DNA from 3 places in the Shinella sp. JR1-6 genome. Region 1 is predicted to be linked to each of the others. Evidence: predicted binding sites of a transcription regulator. Region 1 holds the regulator's gene; each other region holds the start of a gene.

The links. Region 1 encodes LexA, which represses DNA repair genes until DNA is damaged. Its sites were predicted from a motif close to TGTTCNNNNTGTGTTCNG; they were not measured.
Region 2: EXZ48_RS07490 (DNA polymerase IV) is a predicted target of LexA. The motif match lies at 1,338-1,355, and genes of this name have one in related genera.
Region 3: EXZ48_RS16710 (helicase-related protein) is a predicted target of LexA. The motif match lies at 4,854-4,871, and genes of this name have one in related genera.

What each region holds. Positions count from the first base shown of each region.
Region 1 is NZ_SHMI01000005.1:163,157-172,757, forward strand. It holds gene fabZ (3-hydroxyacyl-ACP dehydratase FabZ) at 1-183, shown strand, start outside; gene lpxA (acyl-ACP--UDP-N-acetylglucosamine O-acyltransferase) at 186-995, shown strand; gene EXZ48_RS10715 (LpxI family protein) at 1,001-1,879, shown strand; gene lpxB (lipid-A-disaccharide synthase) at 1,876-3,054, shown strand; gene gltA (citrate synthase) at 3,086-4,375, opposite strand; gene EXZ48_RS10730 (ComEC/Rec2 family competence protein) at 4,684-7,140, shown strand; gene lexA (transcriptional repressor LexA) at 7,134-7,859, opposite strand; gene EXZ48_RS10740 (helix-turn-helix domain-containing protein) at 8,187-8,762, opposite strand; gene EXZ48_RS10745 (helix-turn-helix domain-containing protein) at 9,075-9,601, shown strand, end outside.
Region 2 is NZ_SHMI01000003.1:466,579-476,179, forward strand. It holds gene EXZ48_RS07490 (DNA polymerase IV) at 1-1,333, opposite strand, end outside; gene EXZ48_RS07495 (DUF3572 domain-containing protein) at 1,457-1,756, opposite strand; gene EXZ48_RS07500 (response regulator) at 1,898-2,269, shown strand; gene EXZ48_RS07505 (PleD family two-component system response regulator) at 2,286-3,653, shown strand; gene rpmG (50S ribosomal protein L33) at 4,336-4,503, opposite strand; gene EXZ48_RS07515 (MFS transporter) at 4,597-5,781, opposite strand; gene EXZ48_RS07520 (NUDIX hydrolase) at 5,795-6,457, opposite strand; gene EXZ48_RS07525 (DUF983 domain-containing protein) at 6,454-6,930, opposite strand; gene rnr (ribonuclease R) at 6,999-9,350, opposite strand; gene topA (type I DNA topoisomerase) at 9,355-9,601, opposite strand, start outside.
Region 3 is NZ_SHMI01000008.1:189,864-199,464, reverse strand. It holds gene EXZ48_RS16725 (CarD family transcriptional regulator) at 1-338, opposite strand, end outside; gene fdxA (ferredoxin FdxA) at 708-1,046, opposite strand; gene EXZ48_RS16715 (RNA-binding S4 domain-containing protein) at 1,239-1,658, opposite strand; gene EXZ48_RS16710 (helicase-related protein) at 1,663-4,713, opposite strand; gene EXZ48_RS16705 (low molecular weight protein tyrosine phosphatase family protein) at 5,090-5,410, shown strand; gene thpR (RNA 2',3'-cyclic phosphodiesterase) at 5,507-6,088, opposite strand; gene EXZ48_RS16695 (arylesterase) at 6,171-6,815, opposite strand; gene EXZ48_RS16690 (ABC transporter ATP-binding protein) at 6,875-7,591, shown strand; gene EXZ48_RS16685 (ABC transporter permease) at 7,588-9,601, shown strand, end outside.

The DNA of each region.
Region 1 (9,601 bases):
ATGACGATCGACAATGCCCGCTTCCGCAAGCCGGTCGTGCCCGGCGATCGCGTCGAGTTCCATGTCGTCAAGCAGAAGCAGCGCGGCAATATCTGGAAGTTTCACTGCGATGCAAAAGTTGATGGGCAACTCGTCGCGGAAGCTGATATCGGCGCGATGATCGTCAAGAAGGAAGACGCCTGATCATGATTGCCGCCAGCGCGAAGATCCACCCGCTCTCCGTCATCGAGGACGGAGCGGTCATCGGTGAGAACGTCGTCGTGGGACCCTTTTGCCATGTGGGGCCCAAGGTCGCTCTCGGCGATGGTGTCGAACTTCTGACGCATGTGGTGGTGACGGGGCGCACGCATATCGGCCGCGGCACGCGCATCTTCGCCAATGCCGTTATAGGTGGCGATCCGCAGAGCGTGAATCACGACGGCGCCGAGACGACCCTCTCGGTCGGCGAGATGTGCGTCATCCGTGAAGGTGTGACAATGAACACCGGCACGACGGAAGGCGGTGGCAAGACCGTCGTCGGGAACCACAACCTGTTCCTTGCCAATTCGCATGTCGCGCATGATTGTCAGCTCGGCGATCACATCATCCTGTCGAACAATGTCATGCTCGCCGGCCACGTGACCGTTGAGGACCGGGTGATCCTGGGTGGCGGTTCGGCGGTGCACCAGTTCACCCGTATCGGCCGGCAGGCCTTCATCGGGGGGCTTTCGGCGGTTGCCTATGACGTGATCCCCTATGGCATGCTGAACGGCAACCCGGGCATCCTCGGCGGCCTCAACGTCGTCGGCATGAGCCGCTCCGGTATGGAGAAAGCGACGATCCATGAGGTTCGCCGCGCCTTCAAGCAGATTTTCGAGGGCGAGGGGTCGATCCGCGCCAATGCGGCGGCGATCCGTGCGGACTATGCCGATAGCGTGCCTGTCATGCACATCCTCGATTTCATCGCTGTAGAAAGCGACCGCGCGCTGTCTTCCCCGAACCGCGGCAAGGGCTGAGCGGCGTGGCGGACAGCCGGCCCCTCGTGCGCGACCGGCTGGCCATCATCGCCGGCGGCGGCCTGCTGCCGCGCTATGTCGCGGATGCGGCCCGCGCCCGTGGCGAGGATCCCTTTGTCCTGGCGCTTCGCGACGAATCCAGCCCGGACTGGACCGGCTTTGACCATCAGGTCATTTCCATTGGCAACTATGCCGGTATTGGCGCCGCCTTTCGGGCGAAGGGCATCGGCCGCGCCGTGCTGTCGGGTTCCGTCCGCCGTCGACCGGAATGGCGTGACATCCATGCGCCGTTGAAAGCGCTCGCCGCCGTCCCGTCCATCATCCGAACCCTGCTGAAGGGGGGGGATGATGCGGTGCTGAAGATGGTCATCCGGTTGATCGAAGCGGAGGGGGTGCGGGTCGTCGGCGCGCACGAAATCGTGCCTGATTTGCTCGGCAGCGAAGGCCCGCTCGGCACCGTCACGCCGGATGCGGCCGCCGAAGCCGACATTGCCGCCGCGGCCGCCGCGGCGCTGGCGCTCGGTCGTCTCGATGTGGGGCAGGGCGCCGTCGCGCTTGGCGGGCGCGTGGTGGCGCTCGAGGGCGCGGAGGGTACGGATGCGATGCTGGAGCGCGTGGCAAGCCTGCGTGCCGCCGGACGCATCTCCACGCGCCGCAAGGGCGTTCTTGTCAAACTGTGCAAGCCCGAGCAGGACTTGCGCGCCGACCTGCCGTCCATCGGCATGGAAACGTTGCGCCGCGCCCGCGCCGCCGGCCTTGCCGGGATCGCCGTGGAGGCAGGGCGCTCGCTTGTGCTGGAACGTGCGGCACTTGTTGCCGAAGCAGATGCGCACGGTCTGTTCGTGACGGGCATCATACCCGAGAGGGCGGAGGCACGGCGATGACGGAAAGCCCTCTGAAAATCGGCGTCATTGCCGGCGAGGTTTCCGGTGATCTTCTCGGTGGCGATCTGATCGCGGCGCTACGGGCCATGTATGCCGGTCCGGTGACGCTGGTCGGGGTCGGTGGCGAAGCGCTGGAGCGGCAAGGTCTCAAATCCCTGTTCGATTTCTCCGAACTCTCCATCATGGGCATTTCGCAGGTGTTGAAGCGGCTGCCGTCGCTTATCCGCCGCATTCGCCAGACGGCCGATGCGTTGGTCGCCGCACGGCCGGATGTGCTTCTCATCATCGACAGCCCGGACTTCACCCATCGCGTGGCGCGCCGCGTGCGCAAGGCGCTGCCGGACCTGCCGGTCGTGAATTATGTCTGCCCGAGTGTCTGGGCCTGGAAGCAAGAGCGCGCACCGCGCATGCGCGCCTATGTCGACCATGTCCTCGCGCTTCTGCCGTTCGAGCCTTCCGTGATGGAGCGGCTCGGCGGCCCTGCGACCACCTATGTCGGTCACCGGCTGGTCAGCGATCCCGACATCCAGCAGGTTCGTGCCGCACGGCTTGCCCGTGGCGAACGCGCGCCGGGCGAGCACGCGTGCCTGCTGCTTCCCGGTTCACGCGGCACGGAAATCACCCGTCTGCTGCCGGTCTTTGGCGAAGCGGTGCAGGAAATTATCGGGCGCAACCCCGGCACGCGCTTCCTTCTGCCGACCGTGCCGCGGCAGGAGGCGCTGGTGCGGAAACTGACGGCGGACTGGCCGGTGCAGCCGCAGATCACCGTTTCGACCGCGGAGAAGTGGCAGGCCTTCATCGAAGCCGATGCGGCGATCGCGGCCTCCGGCACCGTCATCCTCGAACTGGCGCTCGCGCGCGTGCCTGTCGTCTCGACCTATCGTTTCGACTGGCTCGCCAACCTCTTCCTCGGCAAGGTGAAGATCTGGACGGCGGCGATCCCCAACATCATTGCCGACTACGCCGTCGTGCCGGAATATCTGAACGACATGGTGCGCCCCGGCAGTCTGACCCGCTGGGTCGAGCGGCTTTCGACCGATACGGCCCAGCGCAGCGCCATGCTGGAAGGCTATGACCTGGTACACGCGCGCATGCAGACACAGCGCCCGCCCGGCGAAACTGGCGCGGCGGTCATCCTGGACCTTCTTGCAACAAAAAAGCCCGGTCGAAACTGACCGGGCTTTTTCATGGATGGCTCCGCTGAAATCAGCGCTTGGAGACCGGTACGTAGTCCCGCTTCGGGGCACCGATATAGAGCTGGCGCGGGCGGCCGATGCGCTGCTCCGGATCCTCGATCATCTCGTTCCACTGGGCGATCCAGCCGACCGTGCGGGCGAGCGCGAACAGCACCGTGAACATGGTGGTGGGGAAACCGAGCGCCTTCAGCGTGATGCCGGAGTAGAAGTCGATGTTCGGGTAGAGCTTCTTCTCGATGAAGTAGTCGTCCGTCAGCGCGATGCGCTCCAGCTCCATGGCGACTTCCAGCATCGGATCGTCCTTGATGCCGAGTTCGCCGAGAACCTCGTGCGTCGTCTTCTGCATGATGCGGGCGCGCGGGTCGTAGTTCTTGTAGACGCGGTGGCCAAAGCCCATCAGGCGGAACGGGTCGTTCTTGTCCTTGGCCTTGGCGACATATTCCGGGATACGCTCGACCGAGCCGATTTCCGCGAGCATGTTGAGCGCGGCTTCGTTGGCGCCGCCATGGGCCGGGCCCCAGAGGCAGGCGATGCCGGCCGCGATGCAGGCGAACGGGTTGGCGCCGGAGGAACCGGCGAGACGAACCGTCGAGGTGGAGGCGTTCTGCTCGTGGTCGGCATGCAGGATGAAAATGCGGTCCATGGCGCGCGAGAGCACCGGGTTGACCACATAGTCTTCGCAGGGCACGGCAAAACACATGCGCAGGAAGTTCGAGGCGTAGTCGAGGTCGTTCTTCGGGTAAACGAAGGGCTGGCCGATGTGGTACTTGTAGGCCATCGCGGCGATCGTCGGCATTTTGGCGATCATGCGCAGCGAGGCGACCATGCGCTGGTGCGGATCGGTGATGTCGGTCGAGTCGTGATAGAAGGCCGAGAGCGCGCCGACACAGCCGCACATGACGGCCATCGGGTGGGCGTCGCGACGGAAGCCGGTGAAGAATCGGCTCATCTGCTCGTGCACCATGGTGTGGTGCGTGACGCGGTAATCGAAATCGTCCTTCTGGGACTTGGTCGGCAGTTCGCCGTACAGCAGAAGGTAGCAGACTTCAAGGAAATCGCCGTGTTCGGCCAACTGTTCGATCGGATAGCCGCGATGCAGCAGAACGCCTTCGTCGCCGTCGATATAGGTGATCTTCGATTCGCAGGATGCGGTGGAGGTGAAGCCGGGATCGTAGGTGAAGGTGCCGGTGTTCTTGTACAGCGTGCCGATGTCGATCACATCGGGGCCGATCGTACCGGATCGCGTCGGCAGCTCAACCGCTTTGCCACCGACCGATACACCCGCGCTTGTTCCTGTCATAACGATCCTCCGTTGTTTCCAATGGCGGCACGAAGTTGTGCCGGAACCATGAACATGCTCGTTTTGCTAGCCCATTTGCACCTGCCTGCCAAGCGAGACGAAAGGCAAATTGTGCATTGCGAAAATAGGCTTTCCGGCAACGCAATATCTACCCTTTCCAGCAAGTTTCAAGCAACTTTTACGCGTGTTTCGCGAAATGCGGAGGTGGCATCCTTTCTGTCTTGCTTAGCACTTGTGACGGCCACTGCTGATTGAAGTTTCCATCATTCGGTTGCACAATGGCGGTGTGAACGGGTGGGGCCGGGATCATGGAGAAGGGCAAGGTCGCAGAACGGCGGGAGGTGCCCGAGGCGCATGCCTGGCGGGCGGCGCCTGACGATGCTCCTCTGCCGGTCCCGGCACGCGATCCGCCGGCCCGCAGGGGCAGGGTCGTGGTGCTTCTGACAGCGGCGGGGCGCTTGAGGAGTGCTTCCGAGACGCCGCAGACGTGGCGCGCCGCCTTCGCGCAGGAACGGGCACATGGCCATTTCTTCCTGTTCGTGCCGGTCTTCCTTGGTGCTGGAGCGGCCCTGTGGTTTTCCGCCGTTACTGATCCATCGCTTCCAGCACTGCTGCTTTTCGCTGCCTTCGCGTTCTGGCCCGCCTGGCGCTTCAGACATCGGGAGGATTGGACTGCGCTCGCCGCCGGGGCGATACTCTTCGTTCCGGTCGGCATGCTGCTGGCGGCGCTCGAAAGCGCGCGGCTCGATACGGTCGTGCTTGATGCGCCCGTTACCACCGATGTCAGCGGGCGGGTGCTGGCGCGCGAGAGTGACGAACGGGGTGCGATCCGCTACCGCATCGCGCTCGATACGACACGCGACCCGGTGCTCAAACGCCCGCCCGGCGTGGTGACGCTCCTCGCCCGCAGTCGGCATGCGCCGATCCCGATCGGCGGTGGGATAACCGGACGGGCACGGCTCGGGCCGCCCTCTGGCCCGGCGCTTTCCGGCCTCAACGACTTCGCCTTCGACGCCTATTTCGCCGGCACCGGCGCGGTCGGCTACTTCTATCAGGCCCCGCGTGCGGTTGCAGTGGCCGAGCCGGGCGTCGAGGGTCGGATTCGACAGACGGTCGCGACCTGGCGCAACAACCTCACCGAGCATATCCGCGGGCGGATTGGCGGCGATGCCGGCGCGATCGCCGCGGCCCTGGTGACGGCGGAGCAGCGGGCGATCAGCCCGGAAACGGTGGAGGCATTGCGAGAGGCGGGGCTTGCCCATGTGCTGGCCATTTCCGGGCTCAACATGGTGCTCGCCGCTGGCACTTTCCTCGTCGGCGCCCGCGTTCTGATGGCACTGATCCCGGGCTTTTCCGAACGCTATCCCGCCAAGAAGATTGCCGCCGCCGGCGCGCTCGTCATGGTGACGCTCTATATCCTCGTTTCGGGCGGTGCGATCTCCGCCGTGCGCTCGTGGATCATGATCTGCATCATGCTGGTGGCGGTGCTGTTCGGCCGTGCGGCGATCAGCCTGCGCAACGTGGCACTCTCGGCCATCGTCATCCTTGCCGTGACACCGTCGGCCGTCACCAATCCGGGCTTCCAGATGTCCTATGCCGCAACGCTCGGGCTCGTCGCCGGCTATGCGGCCTGGCGGGAACGTCCTGTCCGCCGCGAGGGCGAGGGAGGGCGCCTGAAACTGTTCGGTGGTGCGCTGGGGCGCTTCTTCGGCGGGCTGCTCCTGTCCTCGCTGATCGGCGGGTTCTCGACCCTGATCTATTCCATCGGCCATTTCCATCGCATCCCGGCCTATGGACTTGCCGGCAACTTGCTCGCCATGCCTGTCATCAGCGCGATCGTCATGCCCTTCGGCCTCATCGCCGTACTGCTCATGCCTTTCGGCCTCGATGGCGTGCCCTTCGCGATCATGGGCAAGGGCATCGAGTGGATGATCGCGCTGTCGACATGGGTTGCGAGCTGGAAGGGCGAGATCGTCACCGGCCGCATTCCCTCGATTGCGTTCCTGCTGATCGGCCTTGGTGGCGGGCTTGTCTGCATCCTGCGCACGCGGCTGCGCCATGCGGGAACGCTGCTTGTCGGGATCGGCCTCGCCATCGCCTGCTTTCCGGCTGGAGGTGCCACGCCGGAAGCGCTGGTGTCCGAGGATGGCCGCCTCGTTGCCATCCTTCGCGGCGAAACCGTCGCCACAAACCGGGCAAGACCGCCAGACTTCATCTATTCGCAGTGGCGGCGCGCCCTTCGGCTCGGCGAACTTGTAAAACCGGAGATCCGCAGAAGCGCCGGCTTGACCCTTGAAGAAGCCGTCAGCACCACGGGTGCTGCAGAAAGCCGAAACAAGCCCCGGCGCACGGCCGACCGGCAGAAGGCGAGGGACGCCATGGCGTCCGCGCTCGCGGAGGCCCGGGCCGGCAATGGCTTCGTCTGCGAGGCAAAGGCCTTCTGTGCCGCCGTCTCGCCAAGCGGCTGGCGGATCGTGACCCTCGACGACGTCGCCTTCCTGGGCACGGCCTGCGACGCTGCCGACCTCGTCGTCGTGTCCCTGGCCCTGCGGCTCGAGGCTTGCCGCTCGGGTGCGCGCCTGGTGACGGCGCGTCACCTGAGGCGAACCGGCGCCCTCGAAATCCACCCGGACGCCGAAGGCCTATCCAACATCTTTTCAGCTGCGCAGGTCACACCAGCCGTGGAAAGTCTCGACCGGCCCTGGGCCCGCCACCGCAGCTACGACTGGCGCACAGGCAGTTTCGATCCGCAGGGCGATCAGTGATAGCGGCGAATGAGGCCAACCAGCTTGCCCTGGATTTTTACCCGGTCCGGCCCGAAGATGCGGGTCTCGTAGGCGGGGTTTGCCGCTTCGAGCGCGATCGACGCGCCCTTGCGGCGGAAGCGCTTCAGCGTGGCTTCCTCGTCGTCGACAAGCGCCACGATGATTTCGCCGGGATTGGCGCTGCTCGCCGTGCGGATGATCACCGTGTCGCCATCGAGAATGCCGGCCTCGATCATCGAATCGCCCTTGACCTCCAGCGCATAGTGATCGCCGTTGCCGATCATCTCGGCTGGAACGGTGATGTCATGGGTGTTGTTCTGGATGGCGGAGATCGGCACGCCGGCAGCGATGCGGCCCATGACAGGAACGGAGACGGATGAGGAAACCTCGGCCACGGGCGTGCGCCGCGGCGGGGCGGCGACGGGAGCGGGGGGCTGCTTGCCGCGACTGCCCTCGATGACGGCAGGTGAAAAGCCGCGGCGCGGCTGCAGGCTCTGGGCATAGGCTTCGGGAAGCTTTATCACCTCGAGCGCGCGGGCCCGGTTCGGCAGGCGCCGGATGAAGCCGCGTTCCTCCAGCGCCGTGATGAGGCGGTGGATGCCCGATTTCGACGCGAGATCCAGCGCGTCCTTCATCTCGTCGAAGGAGGGAGGAATACCGGACTCCTTCATCCGTTCATGAATGAACAGGAGAAGTTCCTGTTGTTTCCGCGTGAGCATGGCTCCTCCACCGAGAATCGAGTGAAACAAATCCAGAACAGACACTATCTGTTCCATATGTGTTCTGCAAGGGGCTGCTGAAACAATAATAGTACTGGTGGAGGCGCGCGAGCTAATCCGGAATAGCGCGCATAGATAATCTGGAATTCAAAAACAGGCGCTGCCTTGTTTTTAAAGGGCTTTTGCCGCGAAAGTGGGGGTTCCCAATGCGCCAATTGGTAACCCCAAACACGGCCATTCCAGCGGATATAATAACTAATTGAAAATACAACGATTATTGCGGCCCTTAACCTTCATGGCCGATCACCCCACGTGGGATTGCGGACCCTATTGCGGACCCTGCTTTTTGCGGCGCTCCGTCCGGTTTTCAATTGCTCTTATGAAATGAGGTAAATCACTGCGGAAACTCTTTCGACCATACTCATCGAATGCGGCTTCATCCATCTTACCACTGTCAAGAAGCGACCGCCGCTCATGTCGAACCAATGCAAGGGTACGCAGAATTGCCGCCCCTAAGCTTTTCCCAGCCTCGGTTACCTCGCTCTCGCTCATGAACGCCAATTCCTCGGCCGCAAATTGACCGAGCAATTCAGCGATTATGGCCTCTCCGGCGATCTCAAAATCTCTGATTGTTAAATCTTCAAACTTAAAAAGCTGAACAAAATCTTCGCCCGACAGAGGCGTGCGATCTTCACCGAAGAGAAAGAAATCGATCTTGCGGCCAGTCTCTACAGTTAGCTGGAGGACTGCCTCGATTGGCAAGGAATTTCTGGATCGCCATGAGGAAACTGTTTTGTTTGAAACTCCAAGATGAGTAGCGAGATTGGCATCCGTGTTTATGCCACACGCCGCTTTCATCCGATCCAAAATCTCTGGCACATTTAACGTTGTCGCATCGCTCACAGGCACCCTCGTCTACAAAATGCGGACGGAGCCGCATGACATCTGCATTGTGCGGACATGCGGTCTGCATAATGCAGTTTTATCAAGGTGTGCCTTGAAATGAAAGCCAAATCCAAAACTCCTTCGAAGGAGCTTCTGGTCTACGTTCGCGTAGAGTTCATCCTTCAAGGTTCCTCCTTCAATGCATGGTGCAAAGCCAATGGCGTTGTTCGCAGGACCGCTGAACAGTCACTAAGCGGCGACATTTGTAGCGAGAACGCCAAACGTCTCGTGGAGACGATCTTGAAAGCTATCGAACGACGGGCGGCCTAAATGTCGAACTGGCTTACGGCAGACGACTTTGCCCAAGTGGCAGGAATATCATTTCGTAAAGCGCGCCGCGCACTTTCATTGGCAAGAAGCGGTCAGGTATGGCGGGGCGACGCCCTTGAAGTCCGCACCTTCCACGGCCGTGGCGGTCGCTCCGGCATCCAGTATCAGGTACGGGTTTCCAGCCTTCCGCCCCATCTTCAAGAGCATTTAAAGACCCTTCAAATAGCCGATAAAGCGGTTTTAAGCTTCCGCCTCGGTGACGATATGGCTCGGCTGGAACGCGCGTGGAAACACGACATCATCGCGCCGGCGCTGGAGCATCCGTACCGGAGCCCGGAACGCAAGGCCGAAATCGAGAAGCTGCACGGTACCTATCGGCTCGACTGGACCGGCCATAAACGCAAGCTCACCCAATCCACCCTATATGAGTGGATCAAGATTTTCGAAACAGAGGGATTTCAGGGCCTTGCGCAGAAAGTCCGGAGCGACAAGGGCGAAAAGAAAGCCCTAATCAACCGGGCGTGGAT
Region 2 (9,601 bases), on a different contig from region 1:
CGTCGATTTTTCCGGCGGTCTTGAATGTCAATTTTTCGTGAAACCGGTTGGGGCCGTTCTTGCCGAACGTGTAGCCGGTCTCCACGCTCGCCTTGCCGAACTTGTCGCGCAGGGTGTTCATCGCGGCCTCGGCGGCGGCGTGGCGGCTGGCGGCGGGATCGACGAGATCGGGCGGGTCGGCGCGGCCGGGATCGGCAAGATCGCTGACGCCGATGCCGATCAGCCGGTACTTCGTGCCGTCCACCTCCTTGCGCAGAAGCTCGATACCGGTGCGAAAGATGCGGTCGGCGAGCATGGTGGGGTCTTCCAGCTTGCGGTTGCGCGTGCGGCCTTTGAAATCGGCCGTCTTCAGCTTCAGGACGACGGTGTGGCCGGCGATGCCCGACTTGCGCAGGCGCGTGGCGACCTTCTCGCTGAGACGGCGCAGGTGCGCCACCAGCTCGTCATAGCTTGAAATGTCGTCGAAGAAGGTGGTTTCGGCCGATACGCTCTTGGCCGGATCGTTCGCATGCACCTCCCGGTCGTCCTGCCCGCGGGAGAGGTTGAAGAGCCGTTTGCCCATGACGCCGTAGCGGCGCATCAGGTCGGTTTCCTCCATGGTCTGCAGCTGGCCGACAGTGCGGATGCCGTCGCGCTCCAGCGTCTCGGCAAAGGCCTTGCCGACGCCCCAGATGAGGAGCACCGGCTTCTCGCGCAGGAAGTCGAGCGCCTCGGCTTCGCCGATGACGGAAAAACCACGCGGCTTGTTGAGGTCCGAAGCCACCTTGGCGAGGAACTTGCAGTAGGAAAGGCCGATCGAGATGGTGATGCCGACTTCGTTTTCGACGCGTTGGGCAAATCGGGCGAGCACACGGGCAGGTGGATCGTGGTGCAGGCGTTCGGTGCCCTTGAGCTCCAGAAAGGCCTCGTCGATGGAAAGCGGCTGAACGAGCGGCGTCAGGTCCTGCATCATCGCGCGCACCTGCCGGCCGACGGCGACGTATTTCTCCATGTTCGGACTGATGACGATGGCGTTGGGACAGGCCTCCAGCGCCTTGAACATCGGCATGGCCGAACGCACGCCGTGGATCCGTGCGACATAGCAGGCGGTGGAGACGACGCCGCGTTTGCCACCGCCGATAATGACCGGCTTGTCCGCAAGGTCAGGATTGTCGCGCTTCTCGATCGCCGCATAAAAGGCGTCGCAGTCGATATGGGCGAGCGTCAGGCCATAGAGTTCGGCATGATAGACGAGGCGGGGGCTGCCGCATGCGCGACAACGGCGCAGGTTCACAGGCTGCCCGGCAAGGCAGTCGCGGCAGAAGCCCGGAAAACGCGATTCGGCTGTGCTCATCATGCGGAACAAATATTGAACATCGCGACATCACCGCTTAAATTCACGAGTCTCAAGCGCTGCGGGAGGTGAAGGCATGACGACGCACAGGCAAGCGCGTGGAGACCCCCGCTTACCGCCCGCTCAGAAATCGTCGCTGCCGCCCGGCCCGCTGAGGACGGCGTGGGCGTGCACCACCGCCTCCGGCGTGACACCTGTCGCGGTGCTGAAAGAAAGGAGCGTCGGTTCGTGTTCCATCAGGAAAGCAACGAGGCCGGCGAGAAAGCCGGGATCGTCGATGGCATTGCGCACATCCGAAGGTGAGACGCCGGTGAGCGAGAGGAAACGCGAGAGCAGTTCGGGTTCTCCGGCCAGCCAGCCGAGGATGGCGACGGCGGTTGCCTCGGCATCGGCAACCGCGGGTGTATCTTTTTGGCTTTTCATCGTTTTTCCTCGGGAAATTTACCTTTTAATCAACCAAGTCGCGCTAACGTCGATGCGGACAAGCTGGGTGATTTCGGCTTTGCCGCAACTTATCGATCCACCGGAAGGTTGCAAGGCCGGCGAGAGGAACAGGGACGCACGATGCCCAAGCAGGTGATGATTGTCGAGGACAACGAGCTCAACATGAAGCTCTTCCGGGATCTCATCGAGGCGTCCGGCTATACGACCATCCAGACCCGGAATGGTATGGAAGCCCTTGATCTTGCCCGCAAACACCGTCCGGATCTGATCCTGATGGATATCCAGCTTCCCGAGGTCTCCGGCCTCGAAGTCACCAAGTGGCTGAAGGAAGACGACGAGCTGCATGTCATCCCGGTGATTGCCGTCACAGCCTTCGCGATGAAGGGCGACGAGGAGCGAATCCGCCAGGGCGGCTGCGAGGCCTATGTCTCCAAGCCGATCTCCGTTCCGAAATTCATCGAAACCATCAAAACCTATCTCGGCGACGCATGAGTCGGAGGTCAGGGCCATGACAGCGCGCATTCTCGTCGTCGACGACATTCCGGCAAACGTAAAGCTGCTCGAGGCGCGGCTGCTCGCGGAGTATTTCGACGTGCTGACGGCCGAGAATGGCTATGATGCGCTTGCCATGTGCGAACGCACGCAGGTGGATCTCATCCTGCTCGACATCATGATGCCCGGCATCGATGGTTTCGAGGTCTGCGAACGGTTGAAGGCCAATCCGCGCACGGCCCATATCCCTGTTGTCATGGTGACGGCGCTCGACCAGCCCTCCGACCGCGTGCGCGGCCTCAAGGCCGGCGCCGACGATTTTCTCACCAAGCCGGTCAACGACCTGCAACTCATGTCACGGGTGAAGAGCCTCGTGCGGCTGAAGACGTTGACGGACGAGCTGCGCATGCGCGCGGCCACCGCCCGCGCCATTTCCCTGGAGGAGGGGCTGGACAGCAATCTCGGCGACGAGCCGGGCGATATCCTCCTCGTCGATGGCCGCGCCAGCTCCCAGGAGCGCATCACCCGCGCGCTGAAGCCGATCGCCGAGGTCACCTCGATGTCCGATCCGCAGGCTGCACTCTTCCAGGCGGCCGAAAGCAATTTCGAGCTGGTGATCGTCAACGCCAATTTCGAGGACTACGATCCGCTGCGCCTGTGCTCGCAGCTCCGCTCGCTGGAACGCACCCGCTTTCTGCCGATCCTGCTGATCGCGGAGCAGGGTGACGACGACATGGTGGTGCGCGCACTCGATCTCGGCGTCACGGACTATCTGATGCGGCCGATCGACCCGAACGAGCTGATCGCCCGCAGCCTCACCCAGATCCGCCGCAAGCGCTGCAACGACCGCCTGCGCGCCAGCGTGCGCCAGACGATCGAATTGGCCGTCACGGACGGTCTGACAGGTCTGCACAACCGTCGTTATCTCGACAACCACATGAAGCTGCTGATCGACCGCGCGACGGCGCGGGGCCGGCCTCTGTCGGTCTGCATCACGGATATCGACCGCTTCAAGCTGGTCAACGACACCTATGGCCACGATGCCGGCGATGCGGTGCTGCGCGAATTCGCCAGCCGCGTGCGCTCGGCCGTGCGCGGCGCCGACCTTGCCTGCCGTTACGGCGGGGAGGAGTTCGTTCTGGTGATGCCGGATACCTCTGCCGACATGGCGGCAGGTGTCGCGGAGCGCCTCCGCACGATCGTCGAACGGGAACCGTTCCGCGTGCCCGGCACGGACGTCTTCCTGTCCATCACCGCTTCGCTCGGCCTTGCCAGTGCGCTGTCGGCCGGAGACAGTCCGGAAGCCCTGTTGAAGCGCGCCGATACCGCGCTTTATGAGGCAAAGCGCTCCGGCCGAAACCGGGTCGTGGCTGCCGCCGCGTGAGGCGGCCGATTCGCCGCGAGGTTGTCCACAGGCGAATTCATATTTCGGGCATTTGACTTGGAAATCCGCAGGTTGCACGGTTCGTGCCGGTTGCTGACCGTACGTGAACCGCGCCGCCCCTAGAATCCGGTCACGTGGTGAAAATTGGCTATAAGTCGTACTATTCGACTTTGGTGAGGCCTATCAATGGGTTGTGTCGTGTATCGCCTTCCCGTACGTCAACCGGGTATTTTGTCATGGTTGCATACTTCTCTCGCAATGGTTGAAATTGGCGTTGCCAACCATTGTTGCGATCCATGACGGAACCGCTGCTCAATGGTACACGTCTCCTCGGTGCGGTTAACTATGAGACAAGGCGCCGGCGGGGGAGCGTTAAGAATTCGTTGATTTTTTTTCTTTTTCGCGCGATGCTCAACTCATGCGCGGCAAACGAGGCCGCACAACCGGTTACCCCATGATGCTAGGTCCGCCGCATCTCCTGGGTCGTGGGGTCGGTCGGTCAGCTACGACAAATACGGAATCCTCGTGCCGTCGTCGTGTCTGACCGACCCCCATTCAACGCCGCTCCCTCAGGGGAGCGGCGTTTTTGATTCGGGGCAGGCGACACGAAGGCTGCCGACAAAAAGAAAAGGCGCCGGACGTTTCCGTCCAGCGCCTTTGCGAACCGAAGCGGCTCCCAAGATTACTTGATCTTGGTTTCCTTGAATTCGACGTGCTTCTTGACGACCGGGTCGTACTTCGTCTTGGTCATCTTGTCCGTCATCGTACGGCTGTTCTTCGTGGTCACGTAGAAGAAACCGGTGTCGGCCGTCGACAGCAGCTTGATCTTGATGGTGGTAGCCTTGGCCATGGTCGTCCTGCCTTTATCAAAAACGAAGCCGCGGACAGCCAGTCTGCTCTACGGCTTAAATCTGGGCGGAAACTACAAAACGCGCCCGAAAAGTCAACCCCGTTTCGGCCGGAAAACCATCCGGGCGAGAGAAAGTACGAGGTAAAACCCGAAGAAGCCGACGATCGCCCAGGCAAAACCGTCATTGCCGGAAACATCCATCGCCGCGCCGATGGCCTGCGGACCGACGACGGTGCCGACGGCATAACAGAAGATGAAGGCGGCATTGGCCGCCGCGAGGTCCGCGCCGACGAGGCGCGAGCCGAGGTGGCTGAGGCCGACCGTGTAGAGGCCGGCGACGCAGCCGCCCCACAGGAACAGCACGGTCGCCATCAGCACCCAGCTGTGCGAGATGAGGGGCAGGCAGAGCGCGCCGACGAGGCCGATGACCGCCATGATCGTCAGGAGGCGCCTGCGGTCCTTCATGCGGTCGGAAAGCATGCCGAGCGGGATCTGGAACGCCATGTTGCCGATACCCATCACGGTCAGCAGCAGGGCGGCCTGCGGCTCGCTGAAGCCGGCCCGCGTCGCGTAGATGGGGAAGAGCGAAAGGCCGCCGACCTCCACCGCGCCGAAGATGAAGACCGCCGCTGTCGCCGTCGGTACGAGAAGGATGTAGCGCATGAAATGCAGCTCGGGCTTCTCGTCGATATCAGGGCTTTCGCCGCGGGCGATGAAAATGGGAACGGCGGCCAGAAGGATGATGGCGGCACCCACCGTGAAGGGCAGCACGCCGTCGCTGCCCAGAAGCGAGAAGAGCAGGGGACCGGCGGCGAAGCCGAGCGACAGCACCGTGGCATAGATGCCCAGCACGAGACCGCGCCGGCGGGGCGGGGCAGCGGCGTTGATCCAGAATTCGGAGAGGATGAAGAGCGTGGTGATCGCGCCGTGGAAGACCAGGCGAAGCGGGAACCACAGCCAGAAATTCTGGATGTAGTAGAAGCCGAGGCCGCTGATCGCCGCCAGAATGATGGCGGCGATCATGATCGTCGAGGTGCCCCAGGCATGCGCAAGGCGCGTGGTGAAGGGGGCGGCAGCCATGGCGGCGACGCCGGCCATGGCAGAGTTGATGCCGATCATGGTGGGGGAAATGCCGCGCTTCTCCATGATGATGGAGAGCAGCGGAAGACCGAGGCCGATGGCGATGCCGACGGCGGAAATGGCGGCGACGGCTGCAAAGAGAGACCGCCAGTGGATGCTCTCCACCGGGCCCGAGGTGCCGGATTGCGGCTGCGTCATATGCGATCGATCCTCAAAGAAGGTCCCGAAGGAAGCGCCCGCGCTGGGTGTGATACAGCGGCACGGTTCTTCCGAAGGGCAGAGACTTGTCTTCCTGAAGGCTTTTTTGAAGCTCTTCAAGGATCAATACGGTTATGTCGGGCATCTCGATGCCGCCGCGGTCAAAAATATTCACCCAGCGCAGGTCTTCCAGCTCATGGCTCGCCGTTGCGCCGGCGGGGTCGATGCCCGCCTCGTCGGTAAAGAGCGCGAAGAAGCGCGTATCGAACCGCCGGACCATGCCGGCCGGCGTGATGGCGCGGGCAAGGAAACGCAGGTTGGAAAGGTCGGGGCGGAAGGGCAGGGCGTTTTGTGAGGCAGCCTCGATCGACGTGCCGACGGAAATACCGGCCTCTTCGTAGAGTTCCCGCAACGCGGCAACGCCCAGCGCTCGCAGGCGCGAATCGGAGCAGCGGGTGCCGCTGCGCAGCGCCAGCCGTTCGCAGGCCAGCGGGTTCAATGGATGGGAGACGGGAACGAGGCGGTCCGTCGCATCGCGCCGGCCACCGGGAAAGACATAGACATCCGGCATGAAGACATGCTTGCTGCTGCGCCGGCCGACGAGCACCCGCATGCGCTCGCCCGACCGGTCGAGAAGCAGGATCGAGGCTGCATCGACGGGTCGGACGGGTGTCATGCCGTCCGGTCGCCGTAGGCGGACGCCGTGTCCACTTCCCTCTCTTCCGGCTTGTCGCCGAAGCCGTGCATCTTCAGCGCCCATTGCAGGCCGATGGCGCCGCCCTTGATGGGCTGCAGCAGAAGGAGCGACAGGATGAGCGTGATCGGGGTCCAGATGGCGAGGTGCTGCCAGGTGGTGAGCGGCCAGACGAGGTCCGTCGCCATGTAGCCGCCGACCACGATATGACCGACGATGGTGATGACGAGATAGGGCGGCAGGTCGTCGGCACGCTGGTGCGTGTAGTCCTCGCCGCAGGCGGCACAGTTTTCCACGGGCTTGACGAAGGACTTGAACAGGCGGCCGGAACCGCAGGCGGGGCAGCGGTTTAGTATGCCGCGCTTGATGGCACGGCCGAGCGGGCGCTCCACCGGCCGGGCGGCCGGGCTGTCGCCGAAATGCTGCGTGTTGCCGCTGGTTTCGTTCGCCTGCATGTCCTGTCCTTCCCGCCGGCACTTCGCGCCGGCCATTTCTCTTCGCGCCGGGGGCGGCGCGATACCGCTCAGCGTCTGCCGCGGGGCGGGCGCGTACCCGGCTGGTGCCGCGGGGCGCTGCCCTTGCGCCGGCCCGACTTGTGGAAGGAGCGCACCGCCGTCGGCATCTTGCGTCCCTCGCTGATCATGTCGAACCGGAGCGAACCGGCAAGCGGCACCGCTTCCGCGAGTTTGACGCGCACCTCGTCGCCGAGTCGATAGCCGAGCCCGGTTTTTTCGCCGGACAGGGCCTGATGCGCCTCGTCGTAGATGAAGTAGTCGCGTCCGAGCATAGATATAGGCACGAAACCATCGGCACCATATGCCGGCAGGGTGACAAAAAGTCCCGCCTTGGTGACGCCCGAAACACGCCCGTCGAATTCCTCGCCGATGCGCCCGGCCAGGTGATGGGCGATCAACCGGTCGACCGTGTCGCGCTCGGCCGCCATGGCGCGCCGCTCGAAGGTCGAGATCTCGGCCGCGATATCGTCGAGCACCGCTTCCTCGTCCGGCGTGATGCCGCCCTCGCCAAGGCCGAGCGAGCCCACCAGCGCCCGGTGCACGATGAGGTCCGCATAGCGGCGGATCGGTGAGGTGAAATGGGCATATTTCATCAGGTTCAGGCCGAAATGGCCGATGTTTTCGGGGCTGTAGATCGCCTGGCTCTGCGAGCGCAGCACCATCTCGCTCACCATCTGCTCGAACGGCTTGTCCTTGGCCTTCGCCAGGATGCCGTTGAAATGGTTGGAGCGCATGTTGCCGCCCTTCACCAGGGATATGTCGAGCGTCTGCAGGAACTCGCGCAGCACCTCCTGCTTGGCGAGCGAAGGCGCGTCGTGCACGCGGTAGATCAGGACCTGCTTCTTCTTTTCCAGCGTCTCGGCGGCCGCGACGTTGGCCTGGATCATCATCTCCTCGATGAGCTTGTGCGCATCGAGCCGCGGCGGCACGACGACGCGGTCGACCGTGCCGTCCTCCTTCAGGAGGATCTTGCGTTCGGGCATGTCGAGTTCGAGCGGCTGGCGGCGGTTCCGGCCGACCGTCGTGATGCGGTAGGCTTCCCAGAGCGGCTTCAGGATCGTCTCGAGGATCGGGCCGGTCTTGTCGTCGGGTGCGCCGTCGATGGCGGCCTGCGCCTGCTGGTAGGAGAGCTTTGCCGCGCTCTTCATCATGATGCGGTGGAAGGTGTGGCCCGCCTTGCGGCCCTCATGCGAGAAGACCATGCGCACGGCGAGCGCCGGGCGGTCGACGCCTTCCTTCAGCGAGCAGAGGTCGTTGGAGATGCGCTCCGGCAGCATGGGCACGACGCGATCCGGGAAATAGACCGAGTTGCCGCGTTTCAGCGCCTCGCGGTCGAGCGCCGATTTCGGCCGCACATAGTAGCTCACATCGGCGATGGCGACGGTGACGATCACGCCGCCGGGATTGTCGGGCGACGGGTCGGGCTCTGCGAAGACGGCGTCGTCATGGTCCTTGGCGTCGGCCGGGTCGATGGTGATGAGCGGCAGGCTGCGCCAGTCCTCGCGGTGCGCCATGGTGGCGGGCCCGGCGGCCTCCGCCTCGCGGATGACGGCATCGGGGAAGATGTAGGGAATGCCATGGGCGTGGATGGCGATCATCGAGATCGCCTTTTCCGAGGCGACGGAGCCGACCACGCCCTTGATCTGCGCACGCGGCAGGCCATAGCGGCCCATACGCACGACGTCGATCTCGACGAGGTCGCCGTCCTTGGCGCCTGCCGTGAAGTCCGCGTCGACCTCCATCTCCTCGCCGCGCCGGTCGATCGGCATGATGCGTCCGCCGCCGCCTGCCATGGAGCGGAACACGCCCATGCCGGAATTCTTCTTCTTGTCGAGCACCTTGATGATGCGCGCCGTATAGGCCGGGCCGCCGCGCTCCTTCGCCGGGAAGATCTTGGCCAGCACCCGGTCGCCGAGCCCGGCAACGGGCGCCTTGTCCTTGCGCGCACCGCCCGACTGGCGGATCAAGACGGCGGGCGCGACGCCGGCATCGTCGAGCCATTCCGCCGGGCGGCCGATCAGTTCGCCATCGACGTCCCGCGTGGTGATGTCGAGCACGGTGACCGGAGGAAGGGCGCCGGGCCGCACCAGTGACTTGCGGCGCTTTTCCAGAAACCCGTCTTCCTCGAAGGATTTCAGCAGCGCCTTCAGCTCGACGCGCGCCTCGCCCTTCAAGCCGAAGGCCTTGGCGATCTCGCGCTTCGAGGCCTGTTCCGGGTGGTCGGCGATGAAGCGCAGCAGCACGTCGCGCGGCGGGATGGCACCATGGATAATCGGGGTATCGTCTGCCGGCGGCAGGTCATGGCCCGCGCGGCCCGGCCGCATGGATCGTCCTGCCCGGCCGCGTGGTTCTCTCGTCATGCCGTCAGGCCTTCTTTGCCTTGGTTGCGGTCTTGGCCTTGGGCGCTGCCTTCGGCTTTGCGGCCTTGGCATCGTCCGACTTCGCCGCCTTGGTGGTCTTCGTCGCCTTGGCCTTGCCCTTGGCGGGCGTCTTGCCGGCCTTGTCGGCGATCAATACGAGGGCCTCTTCCAGCGTCACGCTGTCAGCGGCCTTGCCCTTGGGCAGTGTGGCGTTGACCTTGCCCCAGTTCACGTAGGGGCCGTACTTGCCG
Region 3 (9,601 bases), on a different contig from region 1:
ATCAGGTCGCCCGAATTGATCTTGGCATCATATTCCTGCGCGCGGCGCGACCACATGGTGCGCTTCACGCGGGCCTTGCCCTGGACAACCTTCAGCGCGCGTTCGACGAAATCGGTCTCCGACAGTTTGCGCATGCCGATCGAAACGGCCTTGGCAACCGGCACCTTGAGACGCATCTTGTCCTTTTCGAAATCGATGACAAAGAGCTCAAGCTTCATGCCGGCGACTTCCTGCTCCTCGATGGCCACAATCTGGCCAACGCCGTGAGCGGGATAGACGATCGATTCACCGGTCTTGAAACCCTGGCGCGTGGAAGATTTCTTCTGCTGGGTCGTCATTCTGTTCAAATACTCCCTGTTACGCTCCCGGCATGGCCGGGTGGGTCCGGGGACCCGGGAAAGACGGGGGCACCGTTGCGGTGTCACCACTCTGGTCCGTCCGCCATGCGCAAAAAAGGTCCCTGGCGACGCGTTCACATTTGAGCAACCGGAGCTGCCTATGGGAGGTGAGCGGCGTTGAGGGATCGTTTGCTTTCGTGGTGGTGTTCGGGCACGCAAAATGCCGCGATGTGGATCAGTGTCCGGACCCTACCACAAAAAAGTGCCGAAATCAATAATTTGCTTCGCATGGGTCATCAAGCCTGTCCCATCGCCTTTTGACGGGAGCACGCTTTTTTCCCCAGCTTCGGTTGCCGCCCTATGCGGCGATCAATCGCCCTGGCCCGGATTGGGAGAGAAGTATTTCTCGTACTTGCCTTCCTCTCCGTCCATTTCCTTCGCTTCCGGCATCGCATCGCGCTTGACCGTGATGTTGGGCCAGACGGCGGCGAATTCCGTGTTGATCTTCAGCCATTTGTCGAGGCCCGGTTCGGTATCCGGCTTGATCGCCTCGGCGGGACATTCCGGTTCGCAGACACCGCAGTCGATGCATTCGTCGGGGTGGATGACGAGGAAATTCTCACCCTCGTAAAAACAGTCGACCGGGCACACTTCCACACAGTCCGTGTACTTGCAGCGAATGCAGTTGTCGGTCACGACATACGTCATGAGGAACTCCAGAATCGTCATAAGGCGGGCGCGGACGAGACCATCCGTCACCGCAGGATCCGTCACGCGATCGGCTTGCCGGACAAGGGAGACCGCGCGTATCGAGGGCCGCCCGGAGGCTGAGGTAAAGGCTTTGCGGGCGGTTTGCAAGCGTAATACATGCGCCGCCGGGCGCTTGCGAGGTATAGAATTCTAATCCTCGTCGTCGCCGGGAAAACCGTGCAGGCGGTCTGTTTCGCGGCGTTCCCGCTTGGTGGGCCGGCCTGCGCCGCGCTCGCGTGTCGCCTGCTCGAAAAGTGAGCGTTCCTCGCGCGGCGGCGGGGGCGGCGTCATGTCGCTGTAGAGAAGGCGGGCCTCCTCGTAGGGTCCGCGGCGTTCGCCCGAATGCAGCACCTTCACGACCATGTCGTGTCGGTCGAGCGAGATCAGCACGACATCGCCGGGGTGCACTATATGCGAGGGCTGGCGGATTTTCTGGCCGTTGATGCTGACATCGCCCGCTTCCACGGATTTCGCCGCTAGCGAGCGGGATTTGCGCAGCCGCGCGAAGAACAGCCACTTGTCGATGCGCTGTCGCGCCTGACCCGCCGGCTGTTCCTCGTTGCGTGCCATCGGCTTACTTCTTCAGCTGCTCCTTGAGCGCTGCGAGCTTGGCGAAGGGAGAATCCGGGTCGATCGGCTTTTCCTTGCGGGGCGGCCGGGCCTCGAACTTCGCCTGCTGCGGCTTGCCGCCGCGATCGTTTCGATCGGGGCGGTGCTCGTTTCGATCGGGGCGGTTTCCGCCCTGCGGCTTTCCGTCGCGGCCCTTGGCCTGATCGGGGCGGCCGCGGCCGCCGTCACGCCGCTCGCCGCGTTCGCCGGCCGGCTGGCCGCGATGGCGATCACCGCCGCGCCGCTCGCCCTGACCCTGACGCTCGCCCTGGCGATCCCCATGGCGCTCGCCGCCTTGGCGATGACCTTGGCGCTGGTTGTCGTGGCGAGAGCCCGGGCGCCAGAGCAGCACCGGCTTCACTTCGACCGGTTCGCTTTCGACGGTACCTTCTGTCGGTGCTTCCGCGCTCTCGGTGGCCGGAGCCTCCGTCGGTGCAGCCGAAGCCTCTGCGGCAGCGACAGGTGCGTCGTTGTCGCTCTCCGCTGCGTCGGCATCGTGTTCGTCGGAGATTTCCGCGCTTGCCTCGGCCGGGGCTGCAGCGGCGGCATCGGCCGGTGCCTGCGCGGCGAGATGGGCGGCGACCTCTTCTGCCTTTACGCTATCAGCACGGTAGCCGAGGCCCTTCAGGATTTCTTCCATGTCGTCCGGCGTCGCACCGAGAATGGAGAGCATGGCGGTCGTCGCCATGAAACGGCGGCCGTCATAGGCGCCCTCGGGGCGCGGCGTGCCCGATTTCCACTGCAGCAGCGGGCGGATGAGGTCGGCAAGGCGTTCGAGAATGTCGATGCGCACGGCCCGCTTGCCGAGGAAGCGGAAGCCGGCAAGCTTGTAGAAGGCGCGCTCGAAGCTCGGATCGGTGACGACCGAGGTGCGGCCGGCGGCGAGCACCGGGATGAGGTCGCCGTATCCCGGCTTGTCGAGGCCGTCGTTCTTCAGCGCCCAGAGCAAGGTGATGAGTTCGGCCGGGGCGGGCTTCAGAAGCGCCGGCATGAAGATATGGTAGGCGCCGAAGCGGATGCCGTGCTTGCGGATCGATGCGCGGGCTTCCTGGTCGAGCGACTTCACGTCTTCCGCCACGTCGCGGCGGAAGAGCACGCCGAGATTTTCGACGAGCTGGAAAGCGAGGCCCTTGGCGAGGCCCTGCAGGTCTTCCGCGCGCGAAAGGTCGTCGAGCGGCTTCAGCACGGTCGCGATGTGGTGGTTCACGAAGCGCTCGATGCGGGCGGCGACGTGGTCGCGCGCATTGCCGGTCAGCTGCTCGTCGGAGAGAAGGATGACGCGCGGACGCATGACATGGTCGCTCGCCGTCAGGCGTGCGACGGGATCGCCGAGCCAGCGCACGGTGCCGTCGGAGCCGAGCGCGAGGTCGCCGTTGCCGGCAGCATGCAGGCGTGCGGCCCGGGCTTCGAACTCCAGCGCGAGCGCCTTCTGTGCAGCCGTCTGCACGGCCTTCGCATCGGGGCCTTCTGTTCCGGAGGCCAGCGTAAACCGGAAACCGGCCAACTGCCCGACATGATGTCCCTCTACGAAGACATCGCCATTCACACTGATTTCAGCTTCCAGCATCGCATTCTCTCTCAGGCGCTTCATGAGCACAGATGTCCTGCGATCAACAAAGCGTTTCGTCAACCGTTCATGTAGCGCATCGGACAATCGGTCTTCGATTTCCCGCGTCTTTTCCTGCCAGTGTGTCGGATCGGCAAGCCATCCGGGCCGATTCGACACATAGGTCCACGTCCTTATCTGTGCGATTCGCGCCGAAAGCGTGTCAATCTCGCCATCGGTTCGATCGGCGCGGCGCACCTGATCGGCCATGAAATCTTCGTTAACCGTGCCGCGCTTTACCAGATCCGCGTAGAGCGTCGAGATGAGGTCGGCGTGCTGGGCGGGGGTGATGCGGCGGTAGTCGGGAAGTGCGCAAGCCTCCCAGAGCTTTTCGACGCGCTCGGGTGTCGTCGCAAGGTCGCGGACGTCGGGGTAACGCGACAGGTGCTCCAGTGCCTGCTGGTCGACGGCCGGCAACGCCCGCGTCAGCCCGCCGATCGGCGGCGGGGCATCGAGCGACTTGCGCAGGTTCACGAGGGAAGAATAGTCGAAGCGGGGCGTGCGCCATTGCAGCACGCGCACAGGGTCGAACTGATGCGTCTCGATGCGCTTGACCAGCTCGTCGTCGAAGGGATCGACACGGCCCGTCACGCCAAAGGTGCCGTCGCGCAGGTGCCGCCCGGCGCGGCCGGCGATCTGGGCGAGTTCGGCGGGATTGAGGTTGCGGAACTGGTAGCCGTCGAACTTGCGGTCCTGCGCGAAGGCGACATGGTCGACGTCGAGGTTCAGACCCATACCGATCGCATCGGTGGCGACGAGATATTCGACGTCGCCTTCCTGGTAGAGCGCGACCTGCGCATTGCGGGTGCGGGGCGAGAGCGCGCCGAGCACGACGGCTGCTCCGCCACGCTGGCGGCGGATCAGCTCGGCGATCGCATAGACCTCGTCGGCCGAGAAGGCGACGATGGCCGTACGCTGCGGCAGGCGGGTGATCTTCTTGGAGCCGGCGTAGAAGAGCTGCGACAGGCGCGGGCGCTCCACCACATGGATGCCCGGCAGGAGCTGCTCCAGAATGGGCTTCATGGTGGCCGCACCGAGCAGCAGCGTCTCGTCGCGCCCTCTCAGATGCAGGACCCGGTCGGTGAAGATGTGGCCGCGTTCGAGATCGCCGGCAAGCTGCACCTCGTCGATCGCCACGAAGGAGGCGCGCGTCTCGCGCGGCATCGCCTCCACCGTGCAGACCGAATAGCGCGCCATATGCGGCGTGATCTTCTCCTCGCCGGTGACCAGCGCCACATTGTGCTGGCCGACCTTGTCGACGAGGCGCGTGTAGACCTCGCGCGCGAGAAGGCGCAGAGGCAGGCCGATAATGCCCGTCTCATGTGCCACCATGCGTTCGATTGCGTAGTGGGTCTTGCCCGTATTGGTCGGGCCGAGCACCGCGGTGACCCCGCGGCCGCTCAAGATCATCGGTGCTTGCGACAAGTCACGCCCCGGCAGGTTTCCATCTCCGCCGGACGCATCCGGCAGGCAACAGATGCCCATCGAGACGCCCGATGGCAAGGGGCAAGGCGAAAAGCGCCGCTTTTCTCGCGCTTCTGCGGCCTTTGCGGAACAGTCTGCGAACGAATCGGAGACGAATCGCTGACTCCGGATGATTCAGGGTTTGTTCACCACAAGGGATTGACGTGATTCGGGTAGGTGCCGCGAAATGCTGAATCGGAACAAGGGGGACGAAGGCGGTCCAGCGGAGACCCATTCCGGCCGTGTTCATTCCGTGTTCTTGCGTGGACACCCGCATTTTCCGGGTGCTATCGCTGCGCGAGAGGCAGAAGAAAGAAAAAACATGCGCAATGTTCTCTTTGTGTGCAGTCAGAACAAGCTGCGAAGCCCGACGGCCGAACAGGTGTTCGCAAGCTGGCCGGACATCGAAGTTTCCTCCGCCGGCACAAACAACGACGCGGAAAATCCGCTCTCGGCAGAAGAGATCGGCTGGGCGGACATCATTTTCGTGATGGAGAAAGCCCATCGGAGCAAGGTCCAGGCAAAGTTCCGGTCCGCTCTCAAGGGTAAACGGCTTATCTGCCTGGATATTCCGGATGACTACGCGTTCATGGACCCCGCGCTGGTCCAGTTGCTGAAGACAAAAGTCCCTCAGCATCTATAGGTGTTGCGGCGGGAGCACTAAAGGCCGGTTTGCCGGGCTCGGCTGCGGCAAAGGCCGTCTCAGGCCCGGGCCGATTGCCCTATGATAGCTTGCCGATCAAATCAGGTGATCGCGCAGGTCCGCGCTATCCCAGCCGCCGCCGGCCTCGTAGAGTGGGAAAACCTCTTCCGTGAGGTATGGCCCGCCACCGACGGATTCTTTCGAGGACATCAGCACGAAGCGGTTCACGGTGAAGGGGGCGGTGTAGAAATTGCCACGACCGGAAAGATAGTGGGCGACGTCCTCGGTGCGGGCATTGCGCAGGCGCGCGAGCGTGACGTGGGGTGTGAATTTGCGCGGATCGGCGGGAAGGCCGAGGCGCTGGCAGATGCGCTCGATCTCGCCCTGGAGGGCGTACATTTCCGGCGCCTGCGTCACCCCGGCGAAGACGGAATGCGGTTTCTTCGAGCCGAAGGAGCCCATGCCCGACAGGGCCAGCTGGAATTCCGGGCGTTCTATGCGGTCGAGCTTGTCGACCACCTCGTCGGCGGTGCGGCCGTCGATGTCGCCGATGAAACGCAAGGTAATGTGGAAGTTCTCGACATCGATCCAGCGGGCCCCGGGAAGTCCGCCTCTCAGCAAGGAGAGGCTCATGGCAGCATTGCGCGGCACTTCGAGGGCGACGAAAAGTCTCGGCATGGCGACTTCTCCCTGCTGGAATGTACTGTCAGCGAATCACGCAATGGATTTTTGCGCAACCCTTATTTCGCACCCGCGAAAACTACTCCTTCGCCGGTATCGATTTGATGAACGCTTCGGCGGCGGGAAGAATCGTCGCAACCATCACGTCCACCCCTTCGGAATTCGGATGCATGCCGTCCTCGAGCTGCAGGTTCGCCTTGGTGACGACCCCGTCCAGGAAAAAAGGATAGAGCGTGACGCCGTGTTTTTCCGCCATGCGCTGGTAGATGCCGTTGAAGCGCTCGCCGTATTCGGGCCCCATGTTCGGTGGTGCCAGCATGCCGGCAAGCAGCACTGCGATGCCGCGCTCCTTGAGACGCGTCAGCATGGCGTCGAGGTTCTTTTCCGTCTCTTCCGGTGGAATCCCGCGCAGCGCGTCGTTGGCGCCGAGCTCCAGAATCACACCCTGCGTGCCTTCGGGGATCGACCAGTCGAGCCGGGCAAGGCCGCCGGAGCTGGTGTCGCCGGAAACGCCGGCATTGGCGATCTCGATCTCGTAGCCATTTTCGCGCAGCGCCTTTTCCAGCTTCACCGGAAAGGCATCCGCCGCGGGCAGTTGGTAGCCGGCCATCAGGCTGTCGCCGAAGCCGACGAGCTTCACCGGTTCCGCCCGGGCGCTGCCCACGGATAACAAAGCTGTGATTGCAAGTGAGGCGAAAAATGAAAGCGCCGCTTTAAACGACATGTCGCTGATCCTAGATTGCTGGCATTCCGGTTGTTTGAAGACATATAGGGCAGAATTCCTTGGCCAAAACCATCATCGATCTCAAAAAAGCCGATCTCACCCTCGGCCGGGCGGCCGCCTCCGTGCATGTGCTGAAGGGGATCGACCTTGTCATCGATGGCGGCGAATCGGTCGGTATCGTCGGCCCGTCCGGTTCGGGCAAGTCGACGCTCCTGATGGTGCTGGCCGGGCTCGAGCGGCTCGACAGCGGCGAGATCCATATCGACGGCGCGGGCCTGCACGGCATGAACGAGGACCAGGTGGCCGATTTCCGTGGCCGCAATGTCGGTATCGTCTTCCAGTCCTTCCATCTCATTCCCAACATGACCGCGCTTGAAAACGTCGCGGTGCCGCTGGAACTCGCCAATGTGCGGGACGCCTTCGAGATCGCCCGGCGGGAGCTGACGGCGGTCGGCCTCGGTGAGCGCCTGTCGCACTATCCCGGCCAGCTTTCGGGCGGCGAGCAGCAGCGCGTGGCGATCGCCCGGGCGCTCGCACCCTCGCCGAAGCTCTTGATCGCCGACGAGCCGACCGGCAACCTCGATACCGAGACGGGCCGGCAGATCGCCGACCTTCTTTTCGCCAAGCAGGCCGAGCGCGGTATGACGCTGGTGCTGGTGACGCATGATCCCTCGCTTGCCGCCCGGTGCAGCCGGCAGGTCGCCATGCGCTCCGGCGAGATCGTTTCCGGCGCGGCGCCCGTCAAGGCGGCACTGGCAGAGGCGGTACCCGCATGAGGGTCGGCGCGGTCCTCAGGCAGGTTCCAATGGCGCTTCGCCTGGCGCTGCGCGAAATGCGTGGCGGCCTCAAGGGGTTCTACATCTTCCTCGCCTGCATCGCGCTCGGAACGGCGGCGATCGCGGGCGTCAATTCGGTGTCGAGCGCCATCACCCAGGCGATCGCCTCGCAGGGGCAGACCCTGCTTGCCGGTGACGTGCGCTTCGAATTCAACAATCGTTTCGCAACCCCGGAAGAGCTGAAGCACTTCCAGGGGCTCGGCGATGTTTCTCTCTCCTCCAGCCTGCGCTCCATGGCGCGCCTGCCCGATGGATCCGACCAGACGCTGGTCGAGGCCAAGGGTGTCGATGGCGCCTATCCGCTCTACGGCACGCTGGGAACCAGCCCGCAGCAACCGTCCGCTACGCTCTTCGCGAAAGAGGGCGAGCGCTATGGCACGGTCGTCGCGCCGCTGCTGCTCGACCGGCTCGGCATCGCCGTCGGCGACGAGATCCTGCTCGGCACGGCCCGTCTGAAGGTGACGGCGACGCTGGTTCGCGAGCCGGACGCGGTTTCGGAAGGTTTCGGCTTCGCGCCGCGGCTGATGGTCTCGGAAGAGGCCCTGCAGGCGAGCGGTCTCGTACAGACCGGCAGTCTCGTAGAGAACGCCTATCGTATCCGGCTTGCCGATACCGACGTTTCGCTGGCGAAGGTGCGGGCGGATGCCACGAAAGCCTTCCCGAAGGCCGGTTGGTCGATCCGTACCTCCAACAGCGCAGCCCCTTCGCTGACCAACAACATCACGCGCTTCTCGCAGTTCCTGACGCTGGTCGGTCTGACGGCACTGATCGTTGGCGGTGTCGGTGTCGCCAATGCGGTGCGCGCCTATCTCGATTCCAAGCGCTCCGTCATCGCCACCTTCAAGTGCCTCGGCGCACCGGCCTCGCTGGTCGCGCTGGTCTATCTCGCGCAGATCGCCCTGATCGCCGCGGTGGGCATCCTGATCGGCCTCGTGGCGGGTGCGCTGATGCCGATGGTGGCGATGCGCTTCCTCGACGGCGTGCTGCCGGTGCCGGCCGAGGCGACGATCTATCCTTCGGCGCTGCTGCTTGCCGCCGTCTTCGGTTTGCTGACGGCGCTCGCTTTCGCCATCATGCCACTCGGGCATGCCCGCGAGGTACCGGCGACGGCGCTCTTCCGTGAGCAGGGATTCGAGACCGGCCGCCTGCCGAGCTGGCCCTATGTCGCGGGTGCGGCGGTCTTCCTTGCGGCGCTGGCCGGGCTCGCCATCGTCACGGCCTATGACCGCTACATCGCCATAGTCTTCCTCGGGGCAATTGCCTTTGCCTTCGTGGTCCTGCGTGTCGTTGCCATGCTGATCACCGCGATCGCGCGGCGCAGTCCGCGCGTCAATTCGCCGTCGCTGCGGCTTGCCATCGGCAATATCCATCGGCCCGGGGCGCTCACCTCGTCCGTCGTGCTGTCGCTCGGCCTCGGTCTTGCGCTCCTCGTCACGCTGACGCTGATCGACGGCAACCTGCGCCGGGAACTGACCGGCAATCTGCCGGAGCGCGCGCCGAACTTCTTCTTCGTCGATATCCAGGGCAGCGAACTGGACGGGTTCCGCACCGTGCTCCAGTCCAACATGCCCGACGGCAAGATCATCGAGGTGCCCATGCTGCGGGGCCGTGTCATGGAGCTGAACGGCGTCGAGGTCTCGAAGGTCAAGGTGCCGCCCGAAGGGCAGTGGGTGCTGCGCGGAGACCGCGGCATCACCTATGCCAAGCGCACGCCGGAAAACTCAACGCTTGCCGAGGGTGAATGGTGGCCGGAGGATTATTCTGGCGAGCCGCTCGTTTCCTTCGCCGCCGAGGAGGGCCGCGAGCTCGGGCTCAAGATCGGCGACAGTGTGACGGTCAATGTGCTCGGCCGCAACATCACGGCGCGCATCGCGAACTTCCGCAATGTCGAATGGGAATCGCTGTCGATCAATTTTGTCATGGTCTTCTCGCCGAACACCTTTGCCGGCG